Regions from separate parts of the Paenibacillus sp. FA6 genome, predicted to be linked through region 2. Evidence: riboswitches for the same ligand, from Rfam matches in the RefSeq annotation. Region 2 holds a riboswitch; each other region holds the start of a gene.
What was found. A riboswitch is a leader RNA that binds a small molecule or an ion and turns the genes downstream of it on or off. The one in region 2 is predicted to bind cyclic di-AMP.
Positions count from the first base shown of each region.

Region 1: linked by a shared signal. The riboswitch ahead of kdpF (K(+)-transporting ATPase subunit F) and the one ahead of ACP8HI_RS15950 (TrkH family potassium uptake protein) in region 2 are both predicted to bind cyclic di-AMP.
Region 3: linked by a shared signal. The riboswitch ahead of ACP8HI_RS22325 (ubiquitin-like domain-containing protein) and the one ahead of ACP8HI_RS15950 (TrkH family potassium uptake protein) in region 2 are both predicted to bind cyclic di-AMP.

Region 1 is NZ_CP188820.1:4,254,584-4,258,874, reverse strand. It holds gene ACP8HI_RS19555 (hypothetical protein) at 1-807, shown strand, start outside; cyclic di-AMP (ydaO/yuaA leader) riboswitch at 1,103-1,299, shown strand; cyclic di-AMP (ydaO/yuaA leader) riboswitch at 1,328-1,512, shown strand; gene kdpF (K(+)-transporting ATPase subunit F) at 1,867-1,944, shown strand; gene kdpA (potassium-transporting ATPase subunit KdpA) at 1,994-3,673, shown strand; gene kdpB (potassium-transporting ATPase subunit KdpB) at 3,691-4,291, shown strand, end outside.
Region 2 is NZ_CP188820.1:3,408,098-3,412,388, forward strand. It holds gene ACP8HI_RS15945 (potassium channel family protein) at 1-179, opposite strand, end outside; gene ACP8HI_RS15950 (TrkH family potassium uptake protein) at 220-1,560, opposite strand; cyclic di-AMP (ydaO/yuaA leader) riboswitch at 1,622-1,765, opposite strand; gene ACP8HI_RS15955 (CPBP family intramembrane glutamic endopeptidase) at 2,011-3,651, shown strand; gene uvrC (excinuclease ABC subunit UvrC) at 3,623-4,291, opposite strand, start outside.
Region 3 is NZ_CP188820.1:4,908,017-4,912,307, reverse strand. It holds gene ACP8HI_RS22335 (HD domain-containing protein) at 1-1,074, shown strand, start outside; gene ACP8HI_RS22330 (TatD family hydrolase) at 1,140-1,910, shown strand; cyclic di-AMP (ydaO/yuaA leader) riboswitch at 2,112-2,324, shown strand; gene ACP8HI_RS22325 (ubiquitin-like domain-containing protein) at 2,588-3,754, shown strand; gene rnmV (ribonuclease M5) at 3,877-4,291, shown strand, end outside.

The DNA of each region.
Region 1 (4,291 bases), 850 kb from region 2:
ATGATGGTGGCAGTCGTTTCGATAATAATACTGGCTGGATGCACCAATAAATTTGAGGATTCGATCTCGGATTGGGCTGAGGAATTAAAGAACGATGGTATTCATAAAGAGATATCGCTCACACAAGAGATAGGTTCTGCATCGGATCTACTGTTGGAAAATGAGGTAGGCAGCATCGAGGTAACAGCGACCACGGATGATCAGATGACGGTGAGCGCAACGTTCTCATTTCCTAATAAGCCATCACGTGAATCCAAATATCAGGAAATTATCGACAATACTGAAATCTCTGTAGTTACACGAGGAGATCAATTGGAGATTACCACACACCCTAAGGGTAACGAGAAGACGGATATGTGGAAGTGGGTAAAGAAGGAATACGGGTTCTCACAATTCAGCATCGATTATAAGGTGGAACTTCCAGATTCAGTGAATCGCTACAAGATCCAAAGTGATGTGGGCAGAATTAAACTCCATAATCTACAGGGGATCTATGATATTCGTAGTGATGTGGGCACGATTTATATCGAAGGTGCTCAAATCCAAGGGGAGTCCAAGATAACGTCAGATGTAGGTAGTCTTCAACTTGGAATTAATCAAATGGATAGCGAGAGCACTCTCATAGCAAAAACGGATGTCGGTAGTATCAAGGCAATACTCGCAGAGACACTTCAATATAGTTTAAAAGTGAGCAGCGATGTCGGTCGAGTCGTTGGAGCGCCCAAAGGGGAAAGTGATATGAATGGCGGTGGACCATTGATAACACTGACCTCCGATGTGGGATCTATTACGGTGGAAAGTCCTTAATCTATTTGAATTAGTTAGGGTCCAGATAGTCATGAAGTTAGGTATAAATTCAGATAAGGTCACCCATTTCGTGGGGGCCTTTTTTGTATTGGAATAATAGGGATATATTAATGTATTTATAAGAAAACGATATATAGGGAGCATCAATGAGCAGGGAGGAGGTATTTGATTTTTTAATCGCTATCATTGGTCTAGACACTCCTTATTTCGCTCTAGGAAGGGGTTGAGTCACCTTTACAGTAGGTTGGGGCGGGTGTATGATTCATAACGAAATACAAATTGTTAATATATTCAATTATTAATTTCGCTGAGTTTTCGCCTTGTGGCGGAGAACGGGGGAACCAAAAGTAGTTACCTTTTTTCGGTGTGAGAGTCGGAAATTGGTAGCTGCAGGGGTGAATCCTGGCAAGGTCAATTCGGTCTTTGCTGGGTAGAGCGACTCTCACGGCTCGAATCCGACAGCTAACCTCGTAAGCATAAATCTGAGAGAGGAATGCGTTATGTAAAGTTTATTGAAAGAATGTCTTGAACGCTGAATTCTGTGTAATTCAGAAACGGGGGAACCAATCGGAGATGTCTGCTGCGTAAACGCCGGACATGTCCATGGGGTGAATTTCTTAAGTACTGTACCAGTGACTTGAGAATAGGGCGACTTCCTCGCCCGAATCCGACAGCTAACCTCGTAAGCGTGCAGGGAGAGGCAGCAAACCGCCTTCTGGCTGGTTCATGAGTTTATTTGGTCATGGACTTACTAAGAAGCTCTGGAAAAGCTACTTTTCACTGAGCTTCTTTTTTGTTGTCTTTAAAAGGTAAGAGAGGACCTAATTAAGGAAGATGTGATCAATTTGGTTGTCTGTATCTTCAGATCTGCCGTCCGTGGTCGTTGGATTCCTAATTGAAAAATAGAATAAGGATCAACCATCAAAAATCTACATGAGAGAGGGGCAATCCCATAATGATGGATGTCTACATGGTCATTACTATAATTGTTGGATTCGGATTATTGTTACTGTTCACGCATTGGTGCGGAACGTTGGTGGATGGAGGGGGAAGGGAACAATGATTGTTGTACTTACATTAACCATACTCATCTTCATTTACCTTATATATGCGTTAGTCAATCCTGAGAAATTCTAGAAACACATATTCATTCAAAGAAATCATCCCTATAAGGAGGATATTAAGCATGGACTTACTGCAAATAGGAATTGTGATTGTTGTACTACTGTTGCTGGTGAAGCCAGTGGGTACTTATATGTTTCATGTATTCTCCAATGAACCCAATCGGACGGATAAGATATTCGGTTCCATCGAAAATGTGATCTTCAAGATCATCGGGTTAAGAAATCGTGACAGTATGAATTGGAAACAGGTTGTACTGAGTTTAATTGCTACGAATGCGGCGTTAGTCGCCATTGGTTACTTGCTTCTACGTTTTCAAGGAATCCTGCCAGGAAATCCAAGTGGTAACGAGAATATGGAAGCATCGCTCGCCCTTAACACAATCATCAGTTTTATGACCAATACCAATCTGCAGCATTACAGCGGCGAGAGTGGTTTGACTTATTTAACGCAAATGGCAATTATTACGATGATGATGTTCACATCGGCAGCGTCAGGAGCTGCGATTGCGGTCGCATTTATTCGCGGGATTACCCGGAGTGGGGAAGGGTTAGGTAACTTTTTTCAGGATTTCACCAAAGCTATTATTCGTATCTACGTACCACTAGCACTTGTTGTTACCATCGTATTGGTTGGCTTAAAAGTACCACAAACGTTCGACCCGACAGCTTCGATAACAACGCTTGAAGGGGTAGCGCAACAAATATCTATGGGTCCGATCGCTTCACTGGAGTCCATTAAACATCTTGGAACAAATGGTGGTGGATTCTTTGGAGTCAACTCGTCTCATCCATTTGAGAATCCAAGTCCACTGACGAATGTTATTGAAATATTAAGTATGTGGACTTTATCAGCATCGCTACCGTATATGTTTGGTCTGTTTGCGAGGAACAAGAAGCAAGGATGGGTCATATTCTCAGCCATGATGATTCTGTTCTTGGTATTTCTAAGCGTCAGTTATATGTCTGAAAATTCCGGAAACCCTGCGATTAATGCGCTAGGTATTGAATCTTCTCAAGGTAGTATGGAAGGAAAAGAGGTTCGGTTCGGCATAGCACAATCGGCATTGTTCTCTACCGTTACAACGGCTGCGACAACGGGATCGGTCAACAACATGCATGACACATTAACACCTCTCGGAGGACTTGCAGCACTTTCTGGAATGATGCTCAACGTCGTATTTGGAGGTAAAGGTGTCGGGTTGGTTAACATGTTGATGTACGCAATATTAGCTGTCTTTATTTGTGGGCTAATGGTTGGGCGGACCCCAGAGTTCTTAGGACGTAAGATTGAGGCCAGGGAAATGAAGTTGATTGCACTTGTTATTCTGGTGCATCCGTTTATTATCTTAGTTCCTACGGCGCTCTCATTCATGACCGCTTCGGGCTATGGTTCAATAAGTAATCCGGGATTCCATGGTTTATCCCAGGTCTTATATGAATACACTTCATCTGCAGCGAACAACGGCTCCGGTTTCGAAGGGCTTGCGGATAATAACGTATTCTGGAACGTATCGACCGGTCTCGTGATGTTCTTTGGACGCTACATGTCGATTATTGCGATGCTTGCAGTAGCGGGTTCACTTAGTGCTAAGAAACCTGTTGCTGAAACGATCGGTACATTCCGTACGGATAATAAGCTATTTATTGGAATATTGCTCGGTGTTGTCCTATTGATCGGGGCGTTGACGTTTCTTCCGGTCATTGTCTTGGGCCCTGTGGCCGAATTTTTAACACTCCATTAGAACGAGGTGCTTGAACGATGAGTAATAACCGCCAAAGCATGTTCAATGGTGAAATAGCCAAACATGCTGTTAAAGAGAGTTTTATCAAATTGAATCCAATGTTTATGATAAAGAATCCCGTGATGTTTGTTGTTGAGGTGGGGACATTGGTTGTACTGATGATGGTTCTATTTCCAAGTTATTTCGGAACCGAAGATCAACTGGGGTTTAATATCACGGTGTTCTTGATATTGTTATTTACGGTCCTATTCGCTAACTTCGCTGAATCGCTAGCAGAAGGACGTGGGAAGGCGCAAGCCGACTCCTTGAAGAAAGGTAAGCAGGAAATTAAAGCTAATAAACGTATAGGCTCGGAGATTAAGGTTGTTAATTCTACGGAGTTACGTAAAGGCGATGTCGTTATTGTCTCAAGGGGAGAGATGATTCCTGGAGATGGTGAAGTTATTGAAGGATTAGCATCAGTGGATGAATCGGCGATCACGGGCGAATCAGCTCCCGTGATCAAGGAAGCTGGGGGTGATTTCAACTCGGTAACCGGTGGAACACGGGTAGTCAGCGATGAAATCATAGTACGGATTACTGCTGATCCAGGCGAATCCTTTATCGACAAGATGATCT
Region 2 (4,291 bases):
AGTACCTCTTCATCTGAGGCATCAGCTACAACAGCGTACGTGAGTAATTCACTCATATTACTTACAATCTCTTCATTTCTATCAATACCTAGCACTTCATAGTTTAGTGCCATAAGTTCAAGTGCTACTGCCGATCCAAACCGCCCTAACCCAATAACAACAAACTGCTGTTTTTTCATTTTTATCCGCGTACTCCTTTTTCATACTTCAATTTCTTATTTATCCAATGATAACTTTACCCTCAGGATGACGGTATAATTCTTTCCCTTTCTTTGGTCCTAGTGCATAAGCAAGTGTAATCAGCCCTAGACGACCAGCAAACATCGTAAAGATAATAAGTATTTTCCCTGTAAAAGTTAGTTGTGTTGTTAATCCCATCGATAACCCTACCGTACCGAAGGCAGATGTGGTCTCGAATAATATCATTAAGAAACTACTATCTTCTGTCGTGGAGAGTACCATGACTACACCTATGATGAGCAAAAGTGAAAGTAATGTAATCGTCAGAGCTTTGAATATCCGTTCTTGTGCAAGTCGGTAGCGGAACATCACAATATCATCTCGGCCACGTAACATCGCAATAACGGCTCCAATAATGATTGTAAACGTCGTGGTCTTGATCCCACCTCCAGTAGATCCTGGCGAAGCACCAATGAACATAAGTATAACCATGAAAAATTGAGAAGCCTGTCGCATATCTCCAATAGCAATGGTGTTGGCTCCAGCTGTACGTGTCGAAACTGATTGAAAAAAGGAACTGAGAATCTTTCCTCCTCCATGCAACGGTCCCAATGTTTTTGAATTTGAAAATTCGAAAACATATATAATGATCGCTCCGAATAAGATCAGGAATGTTGTCATGGACAGCACAACTTTAGAGTGCAGTGATAATCTTCGTGTTCTTCGAAAATCTACAATATCAGATAACACAATAAATCCAATCCCACCTGACACAATCAGGAACATAACTACAAAATTCACTATAGGGTCATATACTGAACCTGTGAGGCTGTGGAAATTACCGAATAGATCGAAACCAGCATTGTTAAACATAGAAATCGCATGAAAAATTCCAAAGTATAAAGCTTTTCCAAAAGGCATGTCAAATGCCCAACGACTGGTCAACATAATGGCTGCAGTACCTTCTATAACGAATGAGAATAATAATACTTTTCGGATCAAACGTACTATACCTTCCATTGTGTTCTGATTCATCGCTTCTTGCAGTAGTAATCGATCCCGAAGCGAAATCTTCCTTTTTAGAGCAAATGAGAACATCGTCGCCATCGTCATAAATCCAATACCACCCACTTGAATGAGTACAATAATGACAATTTGACCAAATGTACTAAAAAATATTCCTGTATCCTTAACTACCAACCCTGTTACGCAGGTAGCTGATGTAGCGGTAAATAATGCATCAATAAAAGCTAGCGACTTACCTGTTGCATTAGAGATAGGTAACGTAAGTAGCAAAGCTCCTAACATAATAATACTGGCGAAACCCAATACTAGAATTTGCGGAGGGGCTAATCTGATCCAACTCAACTTCAATTTCAATACTTTCACCCCTTTGAAGCCAACAAAAAAAGCACTGGAAATCCAATGCCTCTCGGGTTGGTTCCTGATAGCATATCGCCTACGAGGTTAGCTGACGGATTCGGGCATGCACAGGTTGCCCTATTCGATAAACAAATAACGAAATTCACCCCATTAATACAATGGTTCCCCCGTATTTCATATGAAAATTCGGCGCATTTTTAATTTGCATCACGATTATAATCCTTATTTACAAACTGTACAAAGTTCCTTTTCGTATAAATGATTCAATATAACCTTAAAAGAGCATAAGGAACGTTCTCCAAGGGTCATTCTCTCTGTTTATATGTTATTATCTTCGCTTTTATCATGTTTTCGTATTTTTATCTTACAGTTACTGGATTAACAACTTGAACCTATGCTATGTTTACGTTATTCTAATGGCTATATAAAAATTTGGGAGGGGAATGAATGAATTCTTTAGGGCAACCTTTGAAACTGAAAGCCAACTATAAGGTTTTGGGTATTCTCGCCGCTATCGGTCTGCTTCTATTCATGATTGTGCAAGTTTTTCCTAGTACAGCTTCAGATACATTGGAGCAACAAAGCAGTGATTTAATCAGTAAGGAACGAGCAAGAGAAGTTGCAACACAATATGCTGAATCACAACTTCAACTTCAGGTATTATCTTCTCAAGAAAGTCTCGTCACATACCAATCTCACTCAGAATTATATGGTTATCTTGCCAAAGAGAAACTCGTAAAGAAATATAACGAAACTTTCACAAGTAAATATCCATATGATGTATATCGTGTCCGCTTGGAGGTATTCGATTCAACTAAACCCTTCAATATTGATGTACATATGAACACAGGTGAAGTCGTAGCTTTTGCTCAAGAAAGAGCTCTTACCGCACCGCCAATAGAAATTTCTATGAACCCAAGAGATCAAGAGGCTCTTGCTGCACAATGGCTGAGTAAATCAGGCTATAATCCAAGTGATTTCCACATCGTTCCGAATAAAGAGTCACACCTTACATATGCTGATTCAACTACGATGATCGGTAATGCTGAATTACAGTTTAATTTCACCTTTGGATCTGAGCAAATACTATCCTTCCAACCTTCATTTTCAGTTCCAGAAGAGCATACTTCGTATGTGAACAATGAACATACGAAAGCACTCTGGATGACTTTCCTTGGATACGGGCTTCTGACTCTAGTGCTGGGTATACTCGCTATCGTTTACAGTGCATTAACTAGAAGACATACTTCTTTTGTAAGAGGTATCTTTCTGAGTTCCTTTTATTTCATTGTATCCATGTTGAGCACACTAAATATGTTGCCTGCATTGGAAGCGCAAGGAGTTACAGGACCCAATCTAATCATCGGATTGATCGTACAAGGGGCTCTCACTCTGGTCATGGCTGCGTTACTGTACTTCTCGCTTGTAGGCGGAGATGGCTTATGGAGAAAGGAAGCAGATCTTAATCCGTGGCCACGCTGGAAAGAAACAGGTTATGGACATTATGTACTCCACAGCATGCTCGTTGGGTATTTATGGGCATTAATATTGTTAGGAATACAATCCATTATTTATTTCACTCTTGATCTAACGATCCATAGTTGGTCCACGACAGATGCAACGCAGTCTCCTATCAACATGATCTATCCCTGGATGTTGCCATTATTAGCATGGGTGGCTGGAATTTCCGAGGAAGCTGTTTATCGTTTATTCGGCATAAAGATGATGAAGAAGCTTGTCAAGAATACATTTGTGGCCTGCCTGATTCCATCCATCATCTGGGCATTCGGTCATACGCTTTATCCGATTTACCCCGTCATTTCACGGCCAATAGAGCTTATTATCATCGGACTACTCTTCAGTTTCATCTTTTTACGCTATGGCTATATCGCTGTCATGTTCAGTCATGTTGTGTTTAATAGCATCCTTATGGGGTTCAGCCTATTCACACTAGGTGACACCACGAACATCATAGCTGGAGTTGTTTCTATGATCATGCCATTCATCGTCGCTTACGTCATTTACATTGTTCACTCCATGAAAAAAGAGAAGCCTTATGTTATGACTCCTCCTGAAGTGCTGCAATAATTTGTGAGGCGAGCTTCTCGCCTATCGAGAGAGACCGGAAGTCTTCGACACTGGCCTCTCTTATTTTTTTGAGTGAACCGAAATGCTTCAGCAGAAGCTTACGGCGCTTATCTCCCACGCCTGGAATGGCATCGAGCTGCGAAGTAACCATCGATTTGCCCCTCTGTTCACGGTGAAAGGTAATGGCAAAGCGATGTACCTCATCTTGAATCCTCTGTAAAAGATAGAATTCCTGGCTATCGCGTGGAAGATGAATCGTTTCAGCCGGATCACCTATCATTAGCTGTGAAGTTCTATGCTTCACGTCCTTCACTAGCCCACACACAGGTATAAATAATCCTAATTCATTCTGTAGCACATCCACAGCCACCGAGATTTGCCCTTTTCCACCATCTACAACGATTAGGTCTGGCATCTCTAAGTTCTCCTTCAATACACGCTCATAGCGACGACGAATGACCTCACGCATCGTATTGTAATCATCTGGACCCGCGACCGTACGAATTTTGTACTTTCTATATTCTTTCTTCTCAGGCTTACCATCAATAAATACAATCATGGCAGATACAGGATTGGTTCCTTGAATATTAGAATTATCGAAAGCCTCTATTCGATGTAGTGATTGAATACCTATCGCTTG
Region 3 (4,291 bases), 1.5 Mb from region 2:
ATTATTGCATTATTTGAAAGAAATAATTATTCTGATTGGCCGAAGGAAGAGAAATTAGTCACACTTTGTGCTGCGCTACTTCATGATGTCGGACACGGACCATTCTCTCATTCTATAGAAGAAGCCTTTCATATGAATCATGAAGAATGGACAGTTCGCATTATTATGGGAGATACGCAAATACATGACATCTTAAGTCAGGTTGAGCCCGGATTTCCAGAAAGGGTTGCCTCTGTTATTGGAAAAACCTACCATAAACCGATTGTTGTCAATCTCGTATCCAGCGCACTTGATGCGGATCGTATGGATTATTTGTTACGTGATGCATACTATACTGGTGTGAATTACGGTACAATCGATGTCGATCGAATTATACGAATGTTAAGACCTCATCAAGGACGAATCGTAGTGAAGGAATCAGGAATGCACGCCGTTGAAGATTATCTTATGGCAAGATACCAGATGTATTGGCAAGTGTATTTCCATCCTGTGACGCGTAGCTCAGAGATCATTCTTAGGCTTATATTTCAACGTGCTAAGGAGTTATATATTAGTGGGTATTATTTTGAATTTATGATGAAGCCATTGGTTAGTTTATTCAAAGATGAAGTGACTGTTGAGCAGTATTTGAAATTAGATGAGGCTCTTATTCAGACTGCATTTATGCAGTGGAGCACGGAGAAGGATCCCATACTTAGCGAGCTTTGTAGTCGATTCATGCATCGCAGACTGTATAAATATGTAGAGTTGGAGCCGCTGGATAGAGATATGATTCATGAGATTCGTGATCAGTTCTATCAAAGCGGACTGGATCCGAAATATGATCTAATTATTGATTCTCCAAGTGATCTTCCTTATGATGTATTTCACTCGGGTGATGAAGCTAGTCAGAAGCAAATCATACTACTAGATCGACAAGGAAAACTAATGGAAATATCTGAAGTGTCGGATATTGTACGGTCCATAAGTGGTCTCCAACGTGGTAAGTTCCGCCTATATTACCCTGAACAGAAGATCGAGGCTGCCTTATCGTCGTTTTCCCCTTCTGTTGCCCGTATTTTCAAAGATAATTGAGGTTCAGAACCAATAGCAGTATTTGTAAAAAAATAAAAGTGAGAGTTCAAAAAGGAGATTTTATAATGATGTTGTTCGACACACATACGCATCTAGACGCCCCACAATTCGACGAAGACCGTGAAGAGGTTATTGCACGGGCAGTTGAAGATGGCGTAGGCAAAATGATCAATATTGGCTTTAACAGGGAGACGATCCCGTCAACGATGGAATTGGCTGAGAAATATGATTTTATCTATGCGGCAGTAGGGTGGCATCCAGTAGATGCGATAACGATGAAAGAGGGAGATATGGAATGGATTGCCTCCCTTTGTAAACATGATAAAGTCGTAGCCATTGGCGAGATCGGATTGGACTATTATTGGGATACATCACCTAAGGATATACAACAACAGGTACTCCGCCAGCAAATTGGACTAGCTCGTGAATTAAAGATGCCGATTGTGATTCATAATCGAGATGCGCATGAAGATATCGTTAGAATTCTGCGCGAGGAAAAGGCAAGTGAGGTTGGGGGTGTAATGCACTCTTTTTCTGGTAGTTGGGAAACTGCAAAAATTTGTCTTGATATGGGATTTCATTTGTCATTTGGTGGTCCGATTACATTCAAGAATGCCAAACAACCAAAAGAGGTATTAGCCCAAGTGCCAATGGACCGATTATTGATCGAAACGGACGCCCCTTATCTTACCCCACATCCATTTCGCGGGAAGAGAAATGAGTCGGCTCATGTGAGACTAGTAGCTGAGGCAGCTGCTCAAATTAAAGGTGTTGAAATCGAGGAAATTGCTCAAATAACCACCAAAAATGCCCTGTATTTATTTGGTATATCGTGAAAGAGTGAGCAAACTAGCTGAAAGAGTGAGATCGGACGACTTAATCATGCCTTATCGTTGTGTAAAGAGCGAATATTACAAAAATTTAACCATTTATTCAGAAATTTGTGGTTGATTGATGCTTTACAACATGCATCGAAACGCGATATCATCTTTTCAGTGATATAAGCTGATCGCAAATCGATAGCTTATTATTTTCTTGAACCAGTCTCGCTAAATCTCCGGACGTTTGGAGAACGGGGGAACCAATATGACCCATCAAGATTGTACGTGGTAAAGGTCATATTTGATTTCTTTTATTGGGTCTTTGGGGTGAATTCAAGGGCAGTCGCCATGAGCGGTTGACCTAAGATCGGGCAACTCTCTTTTGCCCAAACCCGACAGCTAACCTCGTAAGCGCATATGAAGAGAGGCAAACTCGTGCATGTATTTCCATTATTCAGACATGGGAAAGCCACGAAAGAGTTCCTCTAACTCTTTCTTTAGGCTTCTTTTTTGAATAAAGACAAAATTGTCATCATATCCTTATTTATTAGGGGGTGACAATCATGACGAGCAGACCGGTACATGATGCAGGATAGATATTGTTTTAGTATCCTGAACAAATTTAATTATAGTCGCGTCAATTACACATATGGTTTTTTTCAGACGGCGAGGCTATGAAGGAGGATCGGAAAGTGGGCATTTTTAAAGAAGAAACCCATGATTCATCATCATCCAGCATGACTTACGCAACACGTTGGAAGCATGAAAGTTTAAGTAAGATCTCAGTTGCAGCTATTGCCCTTATAGCGATTACCCTGACCGTTCTATTGTTTGTCAGCATTCAAGAACGCAAACAAGTGTATTTAGTGATTGATGGACATGTGAGTGCTGTAGAAACCCATCATGCTATGTTACAGGAAATGCTGAATGAGCAAGCTGTTATGCTAAGACCGGAAGATAAGGTCTCCGTGTCATTGAACAGCTCGCTTAAAGACGGCGATAAAGTTCATATTCAACGTGCTGTCGAGATTAATGTAACAGCCGATGGTCAGTCGGTTACTCGGTTCATTACGCAAGGGACTGTTAAAGATGCTGTTAAGCAACTAGGCATTACTTTGGATGTACACGACAAAGTATTTCCCGAATTGAATACAAAGATCACAGATAAGTTGGACATTAAGGTTGTCCGGATAAACAAACAGATTGTAGAGCGTGTAGAAGCAATCCCCTTTCGAGTCATCAAGACTTCCGATCCAACGATTGTGAAAGGAAACGTCAAGGTGGTACAGAATGGACAGTCTGGGGCAATAGTCCAACAGATCGAGAAAATATATCAAGATGGACAATTTGTAACGATGAGCCTGGTTGGCCAAGTAGTAAAGAGCCAAGTACAGGATCAAATTGTTGCTGTAGGTACGAAGGTAGAGCAGCCCAAGCCGATCGTCTTAGCATCTACGGTGGCAAGTAATAAGACTAGCAAGAAGGCTAAGGTTACGAATGTAAGTAAAGAGAATAATCAAGCTAGCAAGGCTGGCGTTGATTTTAAGTATAAAAAGGTGCTTAAGAATGTGTCTATGACGGCGTACTCTTCAGAAGAACCAGGTATAGGAACACGAACTGCATCAGGCACACGTGTAACGGAAGGTCGTACGATTGCAGTGGATACTAGTGTCATTCCTATGGGATGGTGGGTATACATCGAAGGCATTGGCTTCCGGCGTGCAGAAGATACAGGTGGTGCGATCAAAGGCAACAAGATCGATGTATATTATGACTCATTGCAGAATGCTCGTAATTTCGGTCGTAAGAACGGAAGAACGATATATGTGATCGGGCCCGTTAAGCCTGAACTGAACTAAACTGTTTTACAACAGCTTTCTATTCCTATACTATTAAGGTCATAATGGAAGCCATACTAAAGAAGGGGATTAATCCTCTTCTTTTTGTTGTTGTGATACTAGCCCTGAAGGGAAGAATCGTTATGATCAAAGAAATCATTGTCGTGGAAGGTCGCGATGATACGACAGCAATTAAGAGGGCCGTAGAGGCGGATACGATCGAGACCGGTGGTTCTGCTATTAATGCACGTACGATACAGCGGATTGCATTAGCACAAGAGCGCAGAGGGGTTATTATATTCACTGACCCTGATCATGCAGGTGAACGGATTCGTAAGATCATATCCAACAAAGTAAAGGGCTGTAAGCATGCCTTCATTCCTGAAGCGGATGCGACGCGTAGAGGAGACGTTGGGGTGGAGAATGCATCACCTGAAGCGATCCGACATGCACTAGCTCGAGTACATACCTCTTATGAGGGTTCGCAGAGTATGATTGACATGGAGGATCTGATGCAAGCAGGGCTAATGGTTCACCCTGATGCATCTGCCCGCAGAA